One region of the Amycolatopsis sp. NPDC000009 genome, then DNA from elsewhere that is predicted to be linked to it. Evidence: riboswitches for the same ligand, from Rfam matches in the RefSeq annotation. Region 1 holds a riboswitch; the other holds the start of a gene.
The links. A riboswitch is a leader RNA that binds a small molecule or an ion and turns the genes downstream of it on or off. The one in region 1 is predicted to bind S-adenosylmethionine.

Region 1 (7,423 bases):
GAGCTCCGGGGGCGTGAAGGTCGTGTCGGCGAACGTCGTCAACGGGTTTCCTCGCGAAGGTCGGGGTGTGCCATCTCTATGCTCCCATGCCGCTCCGGGTGCGAGTGGGGGTCATCCCCGATGCGGCCCGTGATGAGCTGTGGTGCCCTCGAAGTATGAGCACTTCACTGTCCCAGATACTCGACCGAACGTTCGGCCATCCCCGGGGACTGCTCGGCCGGTTCGGCGGCCGGGCGATGGCGCACGGCAACGCCGCCACCGAGCTTCGCGTCGTCGAGCTGGCGTCGATCGAGTCGGGCGAAACCGCCCTGGTCGTGGGCCCTGGCCCGGGCGTCGGCCTTGAGGCCACGGCCGAACGCGCGGGCCGCGCGATCGGCGTCGACCCCTCCCTGGAGATGCTCGCCCGCTCGCGCCGCCGCTGCGGCGACGAGGTGGAGCTGCGGCACGGCACCGCGGACGCCACCGGCCAGCCGGACGAGAGCGTCGACGTGGTCCTGAGCGTCAACAACGTGCAGTTGTGGGAGGACCGGGCGGCCGGTTTCGCCGAGCTGTTCCGCGTGCTGCGTCCCGGCGGAAGACTGCTGCTGTCTTCGCACGAGAAGTGGCTGCCGGTGTCCCGGCACGAACTGGCCGACGAAGTGGCCGCCGCCGGCTTCACCGACCTGCAGACCTGGACCTGGGAACCGCCGGGCTTCGGCGCCTCACTCGCCGCTCAGCTGCGCGCGATCAAGCCGCTGGACTAACGCGGATCCGTGCGCAACGGATGCTCACGCGGCACCTCGACCAGCACGATCCTGGTGCCGTCCGGGTCGGCGATCCACGCTTCGTCCAGACCCCAGGGTTCGCGCTGTGCCCCGCGGACGGGCTCCAAACCCTTCTCCACGAGTTCCTCGAGCGCCGCCGCCAGGTCCCGGACCTGGAGCCACAAGGCGACGTCAGGGGTCGGGCCGGTCTTCCCGGTACCGACGATCTCGATCGAGCCGTTCCCGGCGAAGAACACCGTCCCGCCAGGGAACTCCTTGTCGATGGCCAGGCCCAGGGTGTCCCGATAGAACGCCGTCGACACGTCGAGGTCCTTCGGGTGGATCAGCACCCTGCTGCTCAGCACGTCCATGGCTCAATCCCTACCGGATGGGTTCAGGCCATCGCAATCGCGGTGATCCCCGCCAGCACCACCACCGAGCCGGCCAGCCTGCGGACGGCGTTCGCCTCCCCCAGGACCAGCCAGGCGGCAAGCCCACCCAGGACGATGCTCAGCTCCCTCGCTGGTGCGACGAGACTCACCGGAGCGATCTGGAGGGCATAGAGCACCAGCAGGTAGGCGACCGGCGAGAGCGCGCCGACGATCAGCACCTCACGCTTGTGTTCTCGCCAGAGCCACGAGACCTCGTCGCGGTCCTTCAGCGCGTATGGCGTCATCAGGAGGCTTTGCACGATCGCGCCGGTTCCGAAGTAGACGATCGGCGGGACCCCGAGGCCCGTGACCGAATGCGCGTCCCACAGGGTGTAGGCGGCGATCGTGAGCCCGGTCAGCAGTCCGTAGACCAGGCCTTTGCGGCGGGCGGCACGATCGGCGGCATCGGCATGCGCCGGCGCCCGCCCGGAGCCGATCACCAGCACCCCGGCTACGACGAGGAACGCGCCCACCAGGCCGAGCACGCCCGGCCGCTCGCCGAGCAACACGACGGCCGCGAGCACCGAGAGCAGCGGTCCGGTACCGCGGGCGACGGGATAGACGACGGAAAGGTCGCCGACGGCGTAGCCCCGCTGGAGGACGATCCCGTAGGTGACGTGGAACACCGCCGTGACCACCGCGGCGAACAACCATGTCCACTGTGGACGTTGCGGCTCCACGGTCAGCGAGACGGCCATGACGGGGACGAGCAGGACGGCGGAGAGACTGTAGTAAGCCCAGACGAACCGGGCTCCGCCACGACGGATCCGCTTGGCCGCGAGGTTCCAGCCCGCGTGGATGACGGCGGCGATGAGGACGAAGGACAGGGCGGTGGCGTTCACGGCGGACCTTTCACGTTTTCCGCGCATGCGGAAAACACCGGTCCTCCAGGCTTTTGTCCCGTCAGATGAACGGCGGCGCTTCCGGCCCCGCCGATGGTGCCGCTCGGACCTGTCCCGTCTGCCCTGATTGTGTGCTTTCCTGAGCGGGCAGGCGGCGGAACCCTAGGCACTACGCTTCGCACCGTACCTCAAGCCCCCGCCCCGAGGTGGCCGCGAGCCATCCCCGGACGGCTGTTAAGCTTGCCTCTCACCGTCGTGTGGCATTCCGTCATGGAGGAAACCCGCGCGCTCCCACGAGCACGCAGGGCCGGTCACAGCGCGGCGATGAAACCACCGAGAGATTCAAGAGGAGCGCCCCCGTGGCCAACATCAAGTCGCAGATCAAGCGCATCACCACCAACGAGAAGGCGCGTCAGCGCAACCAGGCGATCCGGTCCTCGGTGAAGACCGCGATCCGCAAGTTCCGCGAGGCCGCCGACGCCGGCGACAAGGCCAAGGCCCTGGAGCTGCAGAAGGACGCGGCCAAGAAGCTGGACAAGGCCGTGACCAAGGGCGTTCTCCACGCCAACCAGGCCGCCAACAAGAAGTCCGCGCTGGCGAAGCGCGCGAACTCTCTCTGATCGGCTTTCGAAGGGCCCCGGTGACGCCAGTCACCGGGGCCCTTCGCCGTGTTCAGCGGCTTGTGCCGTGGGCGTCGACGACCTCCAGGACGGCACGCTCCAACGCGTACTCGGGGTTGGCCGCGACCCCCTTGACCTCGGCGTTGAGCCGGGCGACCACCCGCATCGCGGTGGCGAGCCCGTCCTGGCCCCAGCCGCGGGCCTGCCCCTGCGCCTTGCGCACCTTCCAGGGCGGCATCCCCAGCTCACCCGCCATCTGGTTCGGGTTGCCTCGACCAGCACCGGACACCCGCGCGATCGTGCGGACTGCGTCGGCTAGGGCGTCCGCCACCAGCACGTGCGGGACGCCCAGCTGCATCGCCCAGCGCAGCGACTCCAGTGCCGCCGCCTTGTCCCCGGCGACGGCCTTCTCCGCCACGGCGAACCCGTTCACGTCCGCACGGCCCCGGTGATAGCGCCGGACCGCCTGCTCGTCGACCACTCCGCCGGCGTCCGCGACCAGCTGGGTCGCGGCCGACGACAGTTCACGCAGATCCGAGCCGACCGCGTCGATCAGCGCGAGCACGGCCGCACCGTCGATCTTCCCGCCGACGCGGCGGACCTCGTTGCGGACAAAAGACTCCCGCTCAGCGGCCTTGGTCAGTTTCGGGCATTCGACGACCTCCGCACCGGCCTTCTTCAAGGCGGCGGGGAGCCCCTTCGCGGCCTTGCTCCGGCCACCTCCGCTGTGCACGACGACGAGCACGATGCCGTCGGCGGGGGCCTTGACGTAGGCCATCACCCCGTCGGCGAGCTCCTGCGAGATGTCGTGCGCGGACTCGAGGACGATCACCCTCCCTTCGGCGAACAGGGAGGGGCTGACCATCTCCGCGAGCGCCGGGACTGTGAGGTCCGACACCCGGATCCGGGTGAGATCCGCCGTCGGATCAGCCGCTTTGGCCGCGTCCGAAGCGCTGCGGACCGCGCGTTCGATCAGCAGCTCTTCCTCACCGAGAACCAGGACCAGCGGCGATGGGGCGGAAGCTTGCGTCGTCACGATGACGATCCTGCCACTCCTCCTCTCGTGTGCTTTGTCCGGTGATGTGTTGCGGGCACGGTGGCCCCACCTGAGCCTCATGTCGTACGGTGTTGGCGAGGCGACGCGATCACACGCGTGCCGACAATCGAATACCGCTCATCCAGAGGGGCAGAGGGAACGGCCCGATGAAGCCCCGGCAACCGGCGTCAGCCTGTCATTCCGCGATCGCGGGATAGCTGACGAACACGGTGCCAATTCCGGCCCGCCATGGCGGGGCAGATGAGGAAAGGAACCTCGCGATGACCGCAACCCTCGGCACGACCTCCACCACCAAGACCCCGGATCTCGGACCGGCCGTCGAACTGGTGTCGAAGGAAGAGGGACACCGGCAGCCGCTCGCTCCAGAATTCGTTTCCGCCGAGGACTTCTCGCCGCTCGAAGTCGCCTACGACTTCGGCCGCGTGCGCCGCGAGGACATCGAAGCCGGGCCGAAGAACATCTGGCGCTACAAGAAACTCCTTCCCGTTCCCTCGAACGTCGAAGAGATTCCCAACACCGAACCCGGCGCCACCCGGCTCATCCAGGCTGACAGGCTCGCGAAAGCCTTGGGTGTCAAGAAGGTCTGGGTCAAGGACGACACCGGCAACCCCACGCACTCCTTCAAGGACCGCGTGGTCGCCGTCGCCTTGGCGGCCGCGCGCGAGTTCGGGTTCGACGTGCTCGCCTGTCCCTCGACCGGCAACCTGGCCAACGCCGTCGCCGCCGCGGCGGCCCGCGCCGGCTGGCGGTCGGTCGTGCTGATCCCGAAGACCCTGGAACGCGCCAAGATCCTCACCACCGCCGTGTACGACGGTGACCTGATCGCGGTCGACGGCAACTACGACGACGTGAACCGGCTCGCCACCCAGCTCGCCGCCGAGCAGGAGAGCTGGGCGTTCGTCAACGTGAACGTCCGGCCCTACTACTCGGAAGGCTCCAAAACGCTGGCCTTCGAGGTCGCCGAACAGCTCGGCTGGCGGCTTCCCTCCCAGATCGTGGTGCCGATCGCCTCCGGTTCCCAGCTCACCAAGGTGGACAAGGGTTTCCGCGAGTTCGGGCAGCTCGGCCTCGTCGAGGAGACGCCGTACAAGGTGTTCGGCGCGCAGGCCACCGGCTGCTCCCCCGTCTCGGCGGCCTTCCGCGCCGGGCACGACGTCGTCCAGCCGGTCAAACCGGACACGATCGCCCGGTCGCTGGCGATCGGGAACCCGGCCGACGGCCCCTACGTCCTCGACGTGGTCAACCGCACCGGTGGCGCAATCGAAGACGTCACCGACGAAGAGGTCGTCGAGGGCATCCGGCTGCTCGCCCGCACCGAGGGCATCTTCACCGAGACCGCCGGCGGCGTCACCGTCGCGACGGCCAAGAAGCTCATCGAGACCGGCAAGCTCAACCCGGACGAGGAGATCGTCCTGCTGATCACCGGCGACGGCCTCAAGACCCTCGACGCCGTCGAGGACAAGATCGGCCCGAAGGCCACCGTCAGCGCCTCGGCCGACGCGGTCCGCGAAGCTCTGGGCATCTGAGCTCCCCGCGGCCCGCCTCAAGAACGAGGCGGGCCGCGGGGCTCACCCCGGCGTACCAGGGCGAGACCTCGCGCGTCGGCGATGACAGCGGTGTCGCCGTCCGTGTCCGTCCTCGCGACCGACGCACCCACGGCCACCAAGTTGTCCAAAGTGGACTTGTTCGGATGCCCGTAGGTGTTTCCGGCGCCAACGCTCACCAACGCCACCCGCGGCGCGACGGCGTTGAGGAAATCCGGTGCCGTGTAACGGCTTCCGTGGTGGGGGACCTTCAGGATCTCGGCACGGAGTTCCGCGCCCTCGGTCATCAGGTCGGCCTGCGCCGCAAGCTCGACATCGCCCGTCAGCAGCACCCGGCCCGCCGGGGTCCCGGCGCGCAGGACGACGGAACCGTTGTTGATCACCGTTCCGTCCTGTTCACGGACCGATCGGCTGGTGACATACCGCGGCCCCAGTACGTCCAGCGACAGCCGCGGCCAGTCCAGCCGTTGTCCGATCTCCAGCTCCAGCAGGGGAATCCCGCGGCGCGCGGTCTCGTCCGCGACCTGCTGCCACGCCCACGCGGGAGCCCGGCCGGGGCCGACGGCGACCGCCCCGACCGACCTGCCCTCGAAGACGGATTCGAGACCGCCGATGTGGTCGGCGTGCAGATGACTCAGCACGATCAACGGCACCCGGTCGACGCCCAGCCTGCTCAGGCATTCGTCGACCGGTCCCGGTTCCGGCCCGGTGTCGACCAGGACCGCCCTCCCTTGCTCGCCCGTGGCGAGGACGACGGCATCACCCTGCCCGACGTCGCAGGCGACGGCACTCCACGACGCCGGTGGCCACGCCGGAGCAAGCACTCGCACCGGCACGAAGACGAGCAGCCCGGCGGCCAACGCGACCGCCAGGAGGATCCTGGCGTGCCGCAGCCGGATGGCGACGAGCAGGATGACGAGTAATCCGGCCGCCAGCAGCCCGCCCCACCAGCCATCGGGCCAGTCCAGGACCGCTCCCGGCGCACGGGCGCCGTGGCGGGCCACGGTGATGAGCCAGCTCGCCTCGGGTTCGGTCAGGCGGACCAGCAACCTTCCCGCCGACGGCCACCACGGGCCGACGACGGTGGCGAGCACACCGAACACGGTGGCCGGGGCGACCACCGGCGCGGCGAGCACGTTGGTCACCACCGAGACGAGACTGACCGATCCCGCCATGCCCGCGATGACCGGCGTCGTCACCACGAACGCGGCCAGCGGGATGGCCAGCCCCTCGGCGTAGCCGGCCGGAACGCCGCGTCCGACCAGCCATTCCGCCCACCTCGGCGCCAGCAGTACCAGACCGGCCGTGGCCAGCACCGAAAGCGCAAACCCGAAGTCGGCGGCCATCGCGGGGTCGGCCACGACGAGCCCGGCCACCGCGAACGCCAGCGCGGGCAGCGCCGAACCCCGGCGCCCCAGTGCCAGCGCCAGCAGCCCGACCGCCCCCATCACCCCGGCGCGGAGCACGCTGGGCGCGGGCCCGGCAAGGACCACGAACCCGGCGAGCCCCGCGGCGGCCGCGGCGGCGGAGGTCCGCGGCCCGACCCGGAGCACCCTCAGCAGGAGAAGGATCGAGCCGCAGACGATCGCCACGTTCCCGCCTGACAATGTTCGTCAGGCACATGCGACCTGACGAACCCCGACCCCCGGGAGCTTGAATGTCAGGGTTCATGAGGCTCGGTCTGCCGGTAACGCTGCTGGTCAGCGCCGCCGTGGTGATCGTGCTGGTCTTCCTCGGAGTACTGCCCGCGCTCGCCGTCCTCGGCGGCATCGTCGTGGGCATCGGCGTCGGCTGGCTCATCGGCCGCGCCGTGCTCGCGTTCGCCGACCGGGCGGGTGACGCCCGATGAACATCACCGAGGCGAACGACACGAGTCGGGTTCTGCGGTACCTGCTCGACCTCCGCCGGGGCGTCAAGCCTGCGGCCGACGCGGATGTGCGGGACGCGGCGATGCGGTTGGCGGGCCGCGTGAACAAGGCGCTGCACGCCGGGCCGACGCCGGAGAGCATCGACGCCGCGTGGAGTGCGCGGTGAAGCGGGCAGCGGCCGTGCTGGCCGCCCTGCTCGGGCTCGTCGCCCTCATCGTCGCCCTGGCACTGCTGGCCCTGTGGGCGTCCAGCGCGCTCACCGTGCCCAGCCTTGCCACTCCGCCGCCGACGGTCGTTTCGAGCGTCACCGCGCCGTCA
Region 2 (7,423 bases), on a different contig from region 1:
CTGGCCGACCTCGGCGACAAGACGTCGCCCTTCGCGTAGCCGTGTCTGCAACTCGTCGAGAAGCAGTTCGGCGTCACCTTCCGGCAGGTTGAGCGGGAAGGCCTTGGGAATGTTTGTGCTGGTCATCCCTCGATTGTCGAGGCAGATTCGAACGAATGCACGGTATCGATCGAGTGGATGATCATCACGCTCCGGCTGCGCCGACCTGCGCCGATCACCCTTGAGTGGGATGCGTGTCGCTTGGGAAAAGCCATCCGGATGGTGGGGCCGGATCAGGTCGGCCCCATGCCTGGGCGATGCATCCGATCCCACTCCTCGCGGAGCACCCCGTAGACGACGGCGTCATGGACGCCGCCGGACCAGCGCCGGGCTCGCCGGAACCGGCCTTCTTCGACGAACCCGAGGCGCCGCCCGACGGTGATCATTCCCGGGTTCCCCGAGAATGTGGCGAAGTCCAGGCGGAGCGCGTCGGTTCGGGAGAACAAGTAGGTCGTCCACATGCGCAAGGCCTCGGTGCCGAACCCGCCGCCCCAATACCGCTGGTCGTAGATGACCAGCCCCATTCGCCGCCAGTCGGTCTCCCTGCTTTCCCAGTACCAGCTGACCCGGCCGATCAACCTTCCGTCGCTCGAATCGCACACGGCGAGGCTGGTGCGGGGATCGGGTGGCTCGGTCTTGATCGTGGTGAGTTCGCGCGCCGTGGATTCGGCGGCGGCCATGGTCGGGCTGCCGAAGTAGGGCCCGTTCGTTGCGTGCCAAGGCCGCGCGGGATCGAGCAGGTCGAGGAGCGGCCCGAGGTCGGACGGGCGCCAGTCGCGCAGCCGGACTTTCTCACCATCGAGTACGACGTCGTCCACCGGCCAATCGTGGCTTACCGGACGTGGTTACGATCGTCGGGTGACTGAACTGCTCGGTCCTGCGGAAATCAGGGCGCTGGCGGCCGAGCTGGACGTACGTCCGACCAAGAAGCTCGGCCAGAACTTCGTGCACGATCCCAACACGGTGCGCCGCATCGTCGACCTCTCGGGGATCGGCGAAGGGGATGTCGTCCTGGAGGTCGGGCCGGGCCTCGGCTCGCTGACGCTCGGACTGCTCGCGACCGGCGCCGAGGTCGTCGCGGTCGAAATCGATCCTGTGCTGGCGGGGCGGCTGCCGAGCACCGTGGCCGAGCGAGGTGGGGCCGAAAGGCTGGCGGTCGTCGGCGCTGACGCGTTGCGGATCAGCGCGGACGATCTGCCCGCACGGCCGACGGCACTCGTCGCGAACCTGCCCTACAACGTCGCCGTTCCCGTCGTGCTCCACCTGCTCGCCGAACTGCCGTCGCTGACCAGTGGTCTCGTGATGGTCCAGACCGAAGTCGCGGACAGGATGGCGGCGGGGCCGGGAAGCCGGACTTACGGCGTGCCCAGCGTCAAGCTCGCCTGGTACGGGAAGACGCGCAAGGTCGCCGCGGTGCCCCGAGCGGTTTTCTGGCCCGTTCCGAACGTGGACTCCGCCTTGGTCTCGTTCGAGCGGGGCGACGTGGTGTCGTCCGTGGAGCGGGAGCGGCTGTTCGCGGTCGTCGATGCCGCCTTCTCGCAACGGCGGAAGACCTTGCGAGCCGCGTTGGCGTCGTGGGCCGGTTCCGCCGAACGCGCGGGGGAACTGCTCGAAAAGGCGGGAATCGACCCCAAGACCCGCGGGGAACAGCTGGACGTTCATCAGTTCGCCCGGATCGCCGCGGCCGCCGGCTGACCACCCTGTCGCGGGTGTGACCGGAGCCGCGCGGCTGCGTGGTTCCTCCCCTCGATTCGACGCGGACGAATCTCGTCTTAGCAGGCAGCACGCCTGTCGTGAGCCGGATGTAGCTGGCGGCATCTCATGATGTGGACAGCCCATCCTGTATGATGGACGCGACCAGACGTGTGATCTGCGCCTACGTGCTTGCTTTCATCCAGTGGGATCGGTTTTACTCAGTAAGCCATCCCGAGCGACTGAGAGACCTGGCTCGCCGAAGTCGCAGCAACCACCCTCCACAGGGCAGGTGCTACAGCCAGGACCGATGGAGGCTGTGCCTAATGAACAGGGTCACCCACCCGCTCCTGCTGACCAGGCGACGTGTCGTCGATGAAGGTCGCCGCACGGTAAGTGCGTGTCGACGCTCCACCGTTACTGCCTGAGTCCTTTCCCTTACCTCTGAATCCGTCCGTTTCCGGACGGTCACTCGGTGACGGTCGGCGCGCTCGAAAGAAGCAGCGCCCCATGTGCATGGAGCCTTTCGTGATCACTGTCGAAAACCTGTCCAAGTCCTTTCCCCTCAACGGAAATCCCGTCGTCGCACTGCGCGATGTGAGCGTGGAAATCCAAGCTGGCTCGCTGTTCGGAGTCGTCGGTCCGGCGGGCTCCGGCAAATCGACCCTCGCTCGGTGCATCGGTCTTCAGGAGCGTCCCGACCGCGGCGTCGTTCGCCTCGACGGCCTCAACACCGGGACTCTCGACGGACGCCGACTCCGGGAAATCCGGCGCCAGGTCGGCGTCGTGAGCACCAAGCCGGAATTGCTCGCCGAGCGCACCATCGCCGGCAACATCGCTTCGCCGCTCGAGCAGCTCGGCCTCGACGGGCCGCAGCGTCGCACCCGGGTCGGCAACCTGCTCGACCTGGTCGGGCTCACACCCCGTGCGGGGCAGCGACCGGGCGACCTGTCCGAGGGGCAGCTGCGCCGAGTGGCCATCGCCAAGGCGCTGGCCGCCGGGCCGTCCGTGCTCCTGGCCGACGACCCGACCGCGGGCGTGCAGTCCGAGGAGTCCGGTGCGGTCCTGACCGTGCTCGACCGTGCGCGGGCCGAGCTCGGCGTCACCGTGCTGCTCACCACGCCCGACGCCGGTGTCGTCCGCCGTGTCTGCGACGACGTCGCCGTGCTGGAGGCCGGCGCGGTCATCGAACGCGGAACCGTGCTCGACCTGGTCTCCGACCCGAACAGCCGGACCGCGCAGGCGCTGCTTCCCGCGATCGAAACCGGGCGGGCACAGGCCTCGAAGTACGACCGTGCGGTGGACGTCGTGCTCGTCGGCTTCGCCTCGGTCGGTGCACTGCTGCCGGAGGCCGCCGGTCGCTTCGACGTCGAGCTCGCCACCATCGGGGGCGGCCTGACCCGGATCGGAGACACTCCGGTCGGCCGGTTCCGCCTCGGGGTGCGCGGTGAGCGCGCGGACGCCGCGCTCGCCTGGATCGCCGAACGTGGCGGCCACGTGACCCACCCGGTCCGCGGACCGCAGGGTGTCGCCGCCTGATTTCTCCTCGAACGGGCCGCTCAGGACGAATCGCGTCCGGGGCGGCCCGTTCGCGTATGCCCGTCCGTTCTCTTTCTCCTGGTGACAGCGCAAGTGGAGCGGCCACGTAGGCTTGAGGCGTGCTCGCCGTCGTACCGCCCCCAGTAACCGTCAGGGTTCCCGCCAAGGTCAACCTGCACCTGTCGGTCGGTGACGTACGCCCGGACGGTTACCACGAGCTGGTGACCGTGTTCCAGGCGCTTTCCCTGACCGACGAGGTGACCGTCGCGGTCACCGAGGACCCCGGCGTCGAGGTCTACGGCGAAGGTGAAGGTTCCGTACCGATAGGAGCCAACAACCTCGCCTGGAAGGCTGCGCAGGCGCTGGCGGCCCATGTCGGCAAGGCGGACGGCGAGTCCAAGGTCAGAGTGGTGCTGCGCAAAGGCATCCCGGTCGCGGGCGGGATGGCCGGTGGCAGCGCCGACGCGGCCGCGACCCTGGTGGGGCTCGCGTCGCTCTGGAAACTCGACATTTCCCGCGACGAACTGGCGGGTATCGCCGCGAAGCTCGGTAGCGATGTTCCTTTCGCGCTTTACGGCGGGACAGCGCTGGGCACCGGCCGAGGCGAGCAGCTGGTGCCTGTCTTGTCGAGGCACACCTTCCACTGGGTCTTGGCCTTCGACCAGCGTGGGCTTTCGACTCCGAGGGTGTTCGGCGAGCTGGACAAGTTGCGTGAAGAGGGCAGCCCGCCGCGGATCGGCTCGCATACTCCGGTGGTGGAAGCGCTGGCATCCGGCGATCCGCGGCAACTGGCGCTGCTTCTCGGCAATGACCTCCAGGCGGCCGCTGTTTCGTTGCGTCCGGGGCTGCGTCGCACGTTACGGGCGGGAGTCAACGCTGGTGCGCTCGCCGGCACCGTGTCCGGATCCGGGCCGACCTGCGCGTTCCTGTGCGCGGACGCCCAGTCGGCCGTCGAGGTCGCCGCGGAACTGTCCGGCGCGGGTGTCTGTCGCACGGTGCGCGTCGCGCACGGGCCGGTCCCCGGAGCCCGGCTGGTCGGCGGGGACGACGCGCCGCGGCCGTCGCCGCCTCGGGTGCACGCATGAGGGTGTCCGAAATGGACACCGACTAATTCGTTTGTGGTGCGAGCTTTGGAAAGGATCGGCTGAGGCATGGCCAACTTGGTCAACCTGGAGTCGGTGAGCAAGTCCTTCGGGGTGCGCCCGCTGCTCGACGGTGTTTCGCTCGGTGTGGCGGAGGGGCAGCGTATCGGTGTCGTCGGTCTCAACGGGGGCGGGAAGACGACGCTGCTGGAGGTCCTCGCCGGGATCAGCGAGCCGGACACGGGACGGGTCAGCCAGGTCCGGGGTTTGCGGATGGCGGTGGTCACCCAGCGAACCGAACTTCCCGACGGCAGCACGGTCGGAGATGTCGTGCTGGAGCGCTACGGCGCGGAGCACGAGTGGGCCGCTGACGCACGTGTCCGGTCCATTATGGATGGTCTGGGCATCACCGCTCTCGGCATCGACAAGGAAACGGCGAACCTGTCGGGTGGCGAACGCCGCCGGGTGGCGCTGGCGGCCGCCCTCACCGGTGAACTGGACCTCGTGGTCCTCGACGAGCCGACCAACCATCTCGACGTCGAAGGTGTGCGCTGGCTCGCGGATCATCTGCTCAACCGCAAGATCGCGGTCGTGGTCGTCACGCACGACCGGTGGTTCCTCGACACGGTCGCGAGTGTGACCTGGGAGGTCGCCAACGGTCGTGTCGAGCAGTACGAGGGCGGTTACGCGGACTGGATCTTCGCGCGCGCAGAGCGGGCGAGGCTGGCGGCGACGGCAGAAGAGAAGCGACAGAACCTCGCTCGTAAAGAGCTCGCGTGGCTGCGCCGCGGTCCGCAGGCCAGGACCTCGAAGCCCCGCTACCGCGTCGAGGCGGCGGAGGCGTTGATCTCCGACGTGCCGGAGCCGCGTGATTCGGTCGAGCTGCAGGCGTTCGCGCGCCGTCGGCTGGGGAAGACCGTGCTGGAGATCGAGGACGCCACGTTGACCGTCGGCGACCGCACCCTGCTCGATCACGTCACCTGGCGAATCGGGCCCGGCGATCGGATTGGCCTGGTCGGCGTCAACGGGTCCGGCAAGACGACGCTCCTCAAGCTGCTCGGCGGTGACAGGGAGCCTGAGACGGGTCGACGCATCCAGGGCAAGACGGTCAGCCTCGCACATCTGCGGCAGGAGCTCGACGACCTGCCGGGCGATCTGCGTGTGCTGCAGGCGATCGAAGAGGTCTCCGGACGGGTCGTGTTCGGCAAGCAGGAGCTCACCGCTTCGCAGCTGGCCGAAAAGCTGGGGTTCCCCGCCGCGCGGCAGTGGACGCCGGTCGAGGACCTTTCCGGTGGTGAACGCCGCCGTCTGCAGCTGTGCCGGCTCCTGATGGCCGAGCCCAACGTGCTGCTGCTCGACGAACCGACGAACGATCTCGACATCGACACTTTGCAGCAGCTCGAAGATCTGCTGGATTCCTGGCCGGGCAGCCTTGTCGTCGTTTCGCACGACCGATACCTGGTGGAACGGGTCTGCGACACGATCGTGGCCTTGTTCGGGGACGGGCAAGTAACCCATCTGCCGGGCGGGATCGAGGAGTATCTGGACCGGCGTGCCAAGAGCCTCGAGAAAGCAGGCGGCGACCGGAAGACGGGCAACGCGCAGGCCTCCGCGCCCAAGAAGAGCGCCGCGGAACAGCGGGCGGCTCAGAAGGAACTGTCCCGCCTTGAGCGCAAACTCGACCAGCTGCACACGAAGGAAGAGAAGCTGCACGCGGCGCTGCTCGCCGCGGCGACCGATCCGACGAAGCTCATCGAGCTGAACACCGAATTGAAAGCCGTCGAAACGGAGAAGGAGGAGGTCGAGGCCCAGTGGCTCGAGACCTCCGAAGCGATCGAATGAGTTCACTCGACGGCGAGCGGGCCTTTCAGCGCGGACAGTAGTGTGACGCGCATGAGTCGGTTCGTGGACACGCTCGTCGCCACCGCGGCGGGGCGAGGTCAGCAGCGGGGAATGGTCACCGGGGAGCCCAAGGAGCCGGTTCGGCGGACGTGGGCCGAGATTCACGAGCAGGCCAAACGGGTCGCCGGGGGTCTGGTGGCGGCTGGGCTGGAGCCCGGCAAAGCGGTCGCGGTACTGGCGGCGGCGCCGTCACTGATCGCGCCGACGGTTCAAGCGGTTTGGCTCGCCGGTGGCAGCGTGACCATGCTGCACCAGCCGACGCAGCGCACCGACCTCGCCGAATGGGCCGAGGACACCGTTCGTGTGCTGAGGATGATCGGGTCCGGCCTGGTCCTGCTCGGTGAGCCGTTCGACCAGCTGGCGCCGGTGCTCACGGAGCACGGCATCGCGTTCCAGGTCATCACCGAGCTGCTCGAGGCCGAACCGCTGGCGGAGCCCGTGCCGACGGCCGAATCGGACACTGCACTCCTCCAGCTGACCAGCGGATCGACGGCCGACCCGAAGGCCGTTCAGATCACCTACGGGAACCTCTATTCGAACGTCAAGGCGATGGTCGACCGGGCCGAGTTCGATTTCGACGTCGACGTGATGGTCTCGTGGCTGCCCACCTTCCACGACATGGGGATGGTCGGCTTCCTGACGGTGCCGATGACGTTCGGCGTCGAGCTCGTCAAGATCACGCCGCTCGAGTTCCTGTCGGGACCGTTGATCTGGCCGCAGCTGATCAGCAAGTACAACGGCACGACCACGGCCGCGCCGAACTTCGCGTACGCGATCGTGGGCAGGCGGATGGCCCGTGTCGAGGACGACGACGCATACGACCTCTCGAAGCTCCGGATCGCGCTGAACGGCGCCGAGCCGATCGACGAAACGGCTGTGCGGACGTTCGTCGAAGCGGGGGCGCGCTTCAAGATGCCCGCCGAATGCGTATTCCCGGCGTACGGCATGGCGGAGGCGACTCTCGCGGTTTCGTTCGCGCCGTTGTTCACCGGCTTGACGCTGGACGTGGTCGAGGCCGATGCACTCGAAGCGGACAACCGCGCGGTGCCGGTTCCCGAGGGCGACCCGCGGCGTGGGACCGACGAAGTCCGGTCGTTCGCGGTGCTCGGGCCGCCGCTCGACGGGCTCGAGGCCGAGATCGTCGACGACAAGGGAACCGTGCTCGGGGA

Region 2: another riboswitch for S-adenosylmethionine. It lies ahead of ACZ3HL_RS08730 (methionine ABC transporter ATP-binding protein); the one in region 1 lies ahead of thrC (threonine synthase).

Annotation. Positions count from the first base shown of each region.
Region 1 is NZ_JBVHDI010000001.1:416,419-423,841, reverse strand. It holds gene lepA (translation elongation factor 4) at 1-42, opposite strand, end outside; gene ACZ3HL_RS02200 (class I SAM-dependent methyltransferase) at 156-743, shown strand; gene ACZ3HL_RS02195 (VOC family protein) at 740-1,114, opposite strand; gene ACZ3HL_RS02190 (EamA family transporter) at 1,138-2,043, opposite strand; gene rpsT (30S ribosomal protein S20) at 2,376-2,636, shown strand; gene holA (DNA polymerase III subunit delta) at 2,689-3,672, opposite strand; SAM riboswitch class I at 3,808-3,940, shown strand; gene thrC (threonine synthase) at 3,954-5,219, shown strand; partial or broken gene ACZ3HL_RS02170 (ComEC/Rec2 family competence protein) at 5,237-6,844, opposite strand; gene ACZ3HL_RS02165 (hypothetical protein) at 6,895-7,086, shown strand; gene ACZ3HL_RS02160 (hypothetical protein) at 7,083-7,271, shown strand; gene ACZ3HL_RS02155 (hypothetical protein) at 7,268-7,423, shown strand, end outside.
Region 2 is NZ_JBVHDI010000002.1:539,049-546,471, forward strand. It holds gene ACZ3HL_RS08715 (DUF222 domain-containing protein) at 1-126, opposite strand, end outside; gene ACZ3HL_RS08720 (GNAT family N-acetyltransferase) at 273-857, opposite strand; gene rsmA (16S rRNA (adenine(1518)-N(6)/adenine(1519)-N(6))-dimethyltransferase RsmA) at 898-1,734, shown strand; SAM riboswitch class I at 1,958-2,048, shown strand; gene ACZ3HL_RS08730 (methionine ABC transporter ATP-binding protein) at 2,260-3,270, shown strand; gene ACZ3HL_RS08735 (4-(cytidine 5'-diphospho)-2-C-methyl-D-erythritol kinase) at 3,390-4,355, shown strand; gene ACZ3HL_RS08740 (ABC-F family ATP-binding cassette domain-containing protein) at 4,422-6,194, shown strand; gene ACZ3HL_RS08745 (fatty acyl-AMP ligase) at 6,246-7,423, shown strand, end outside.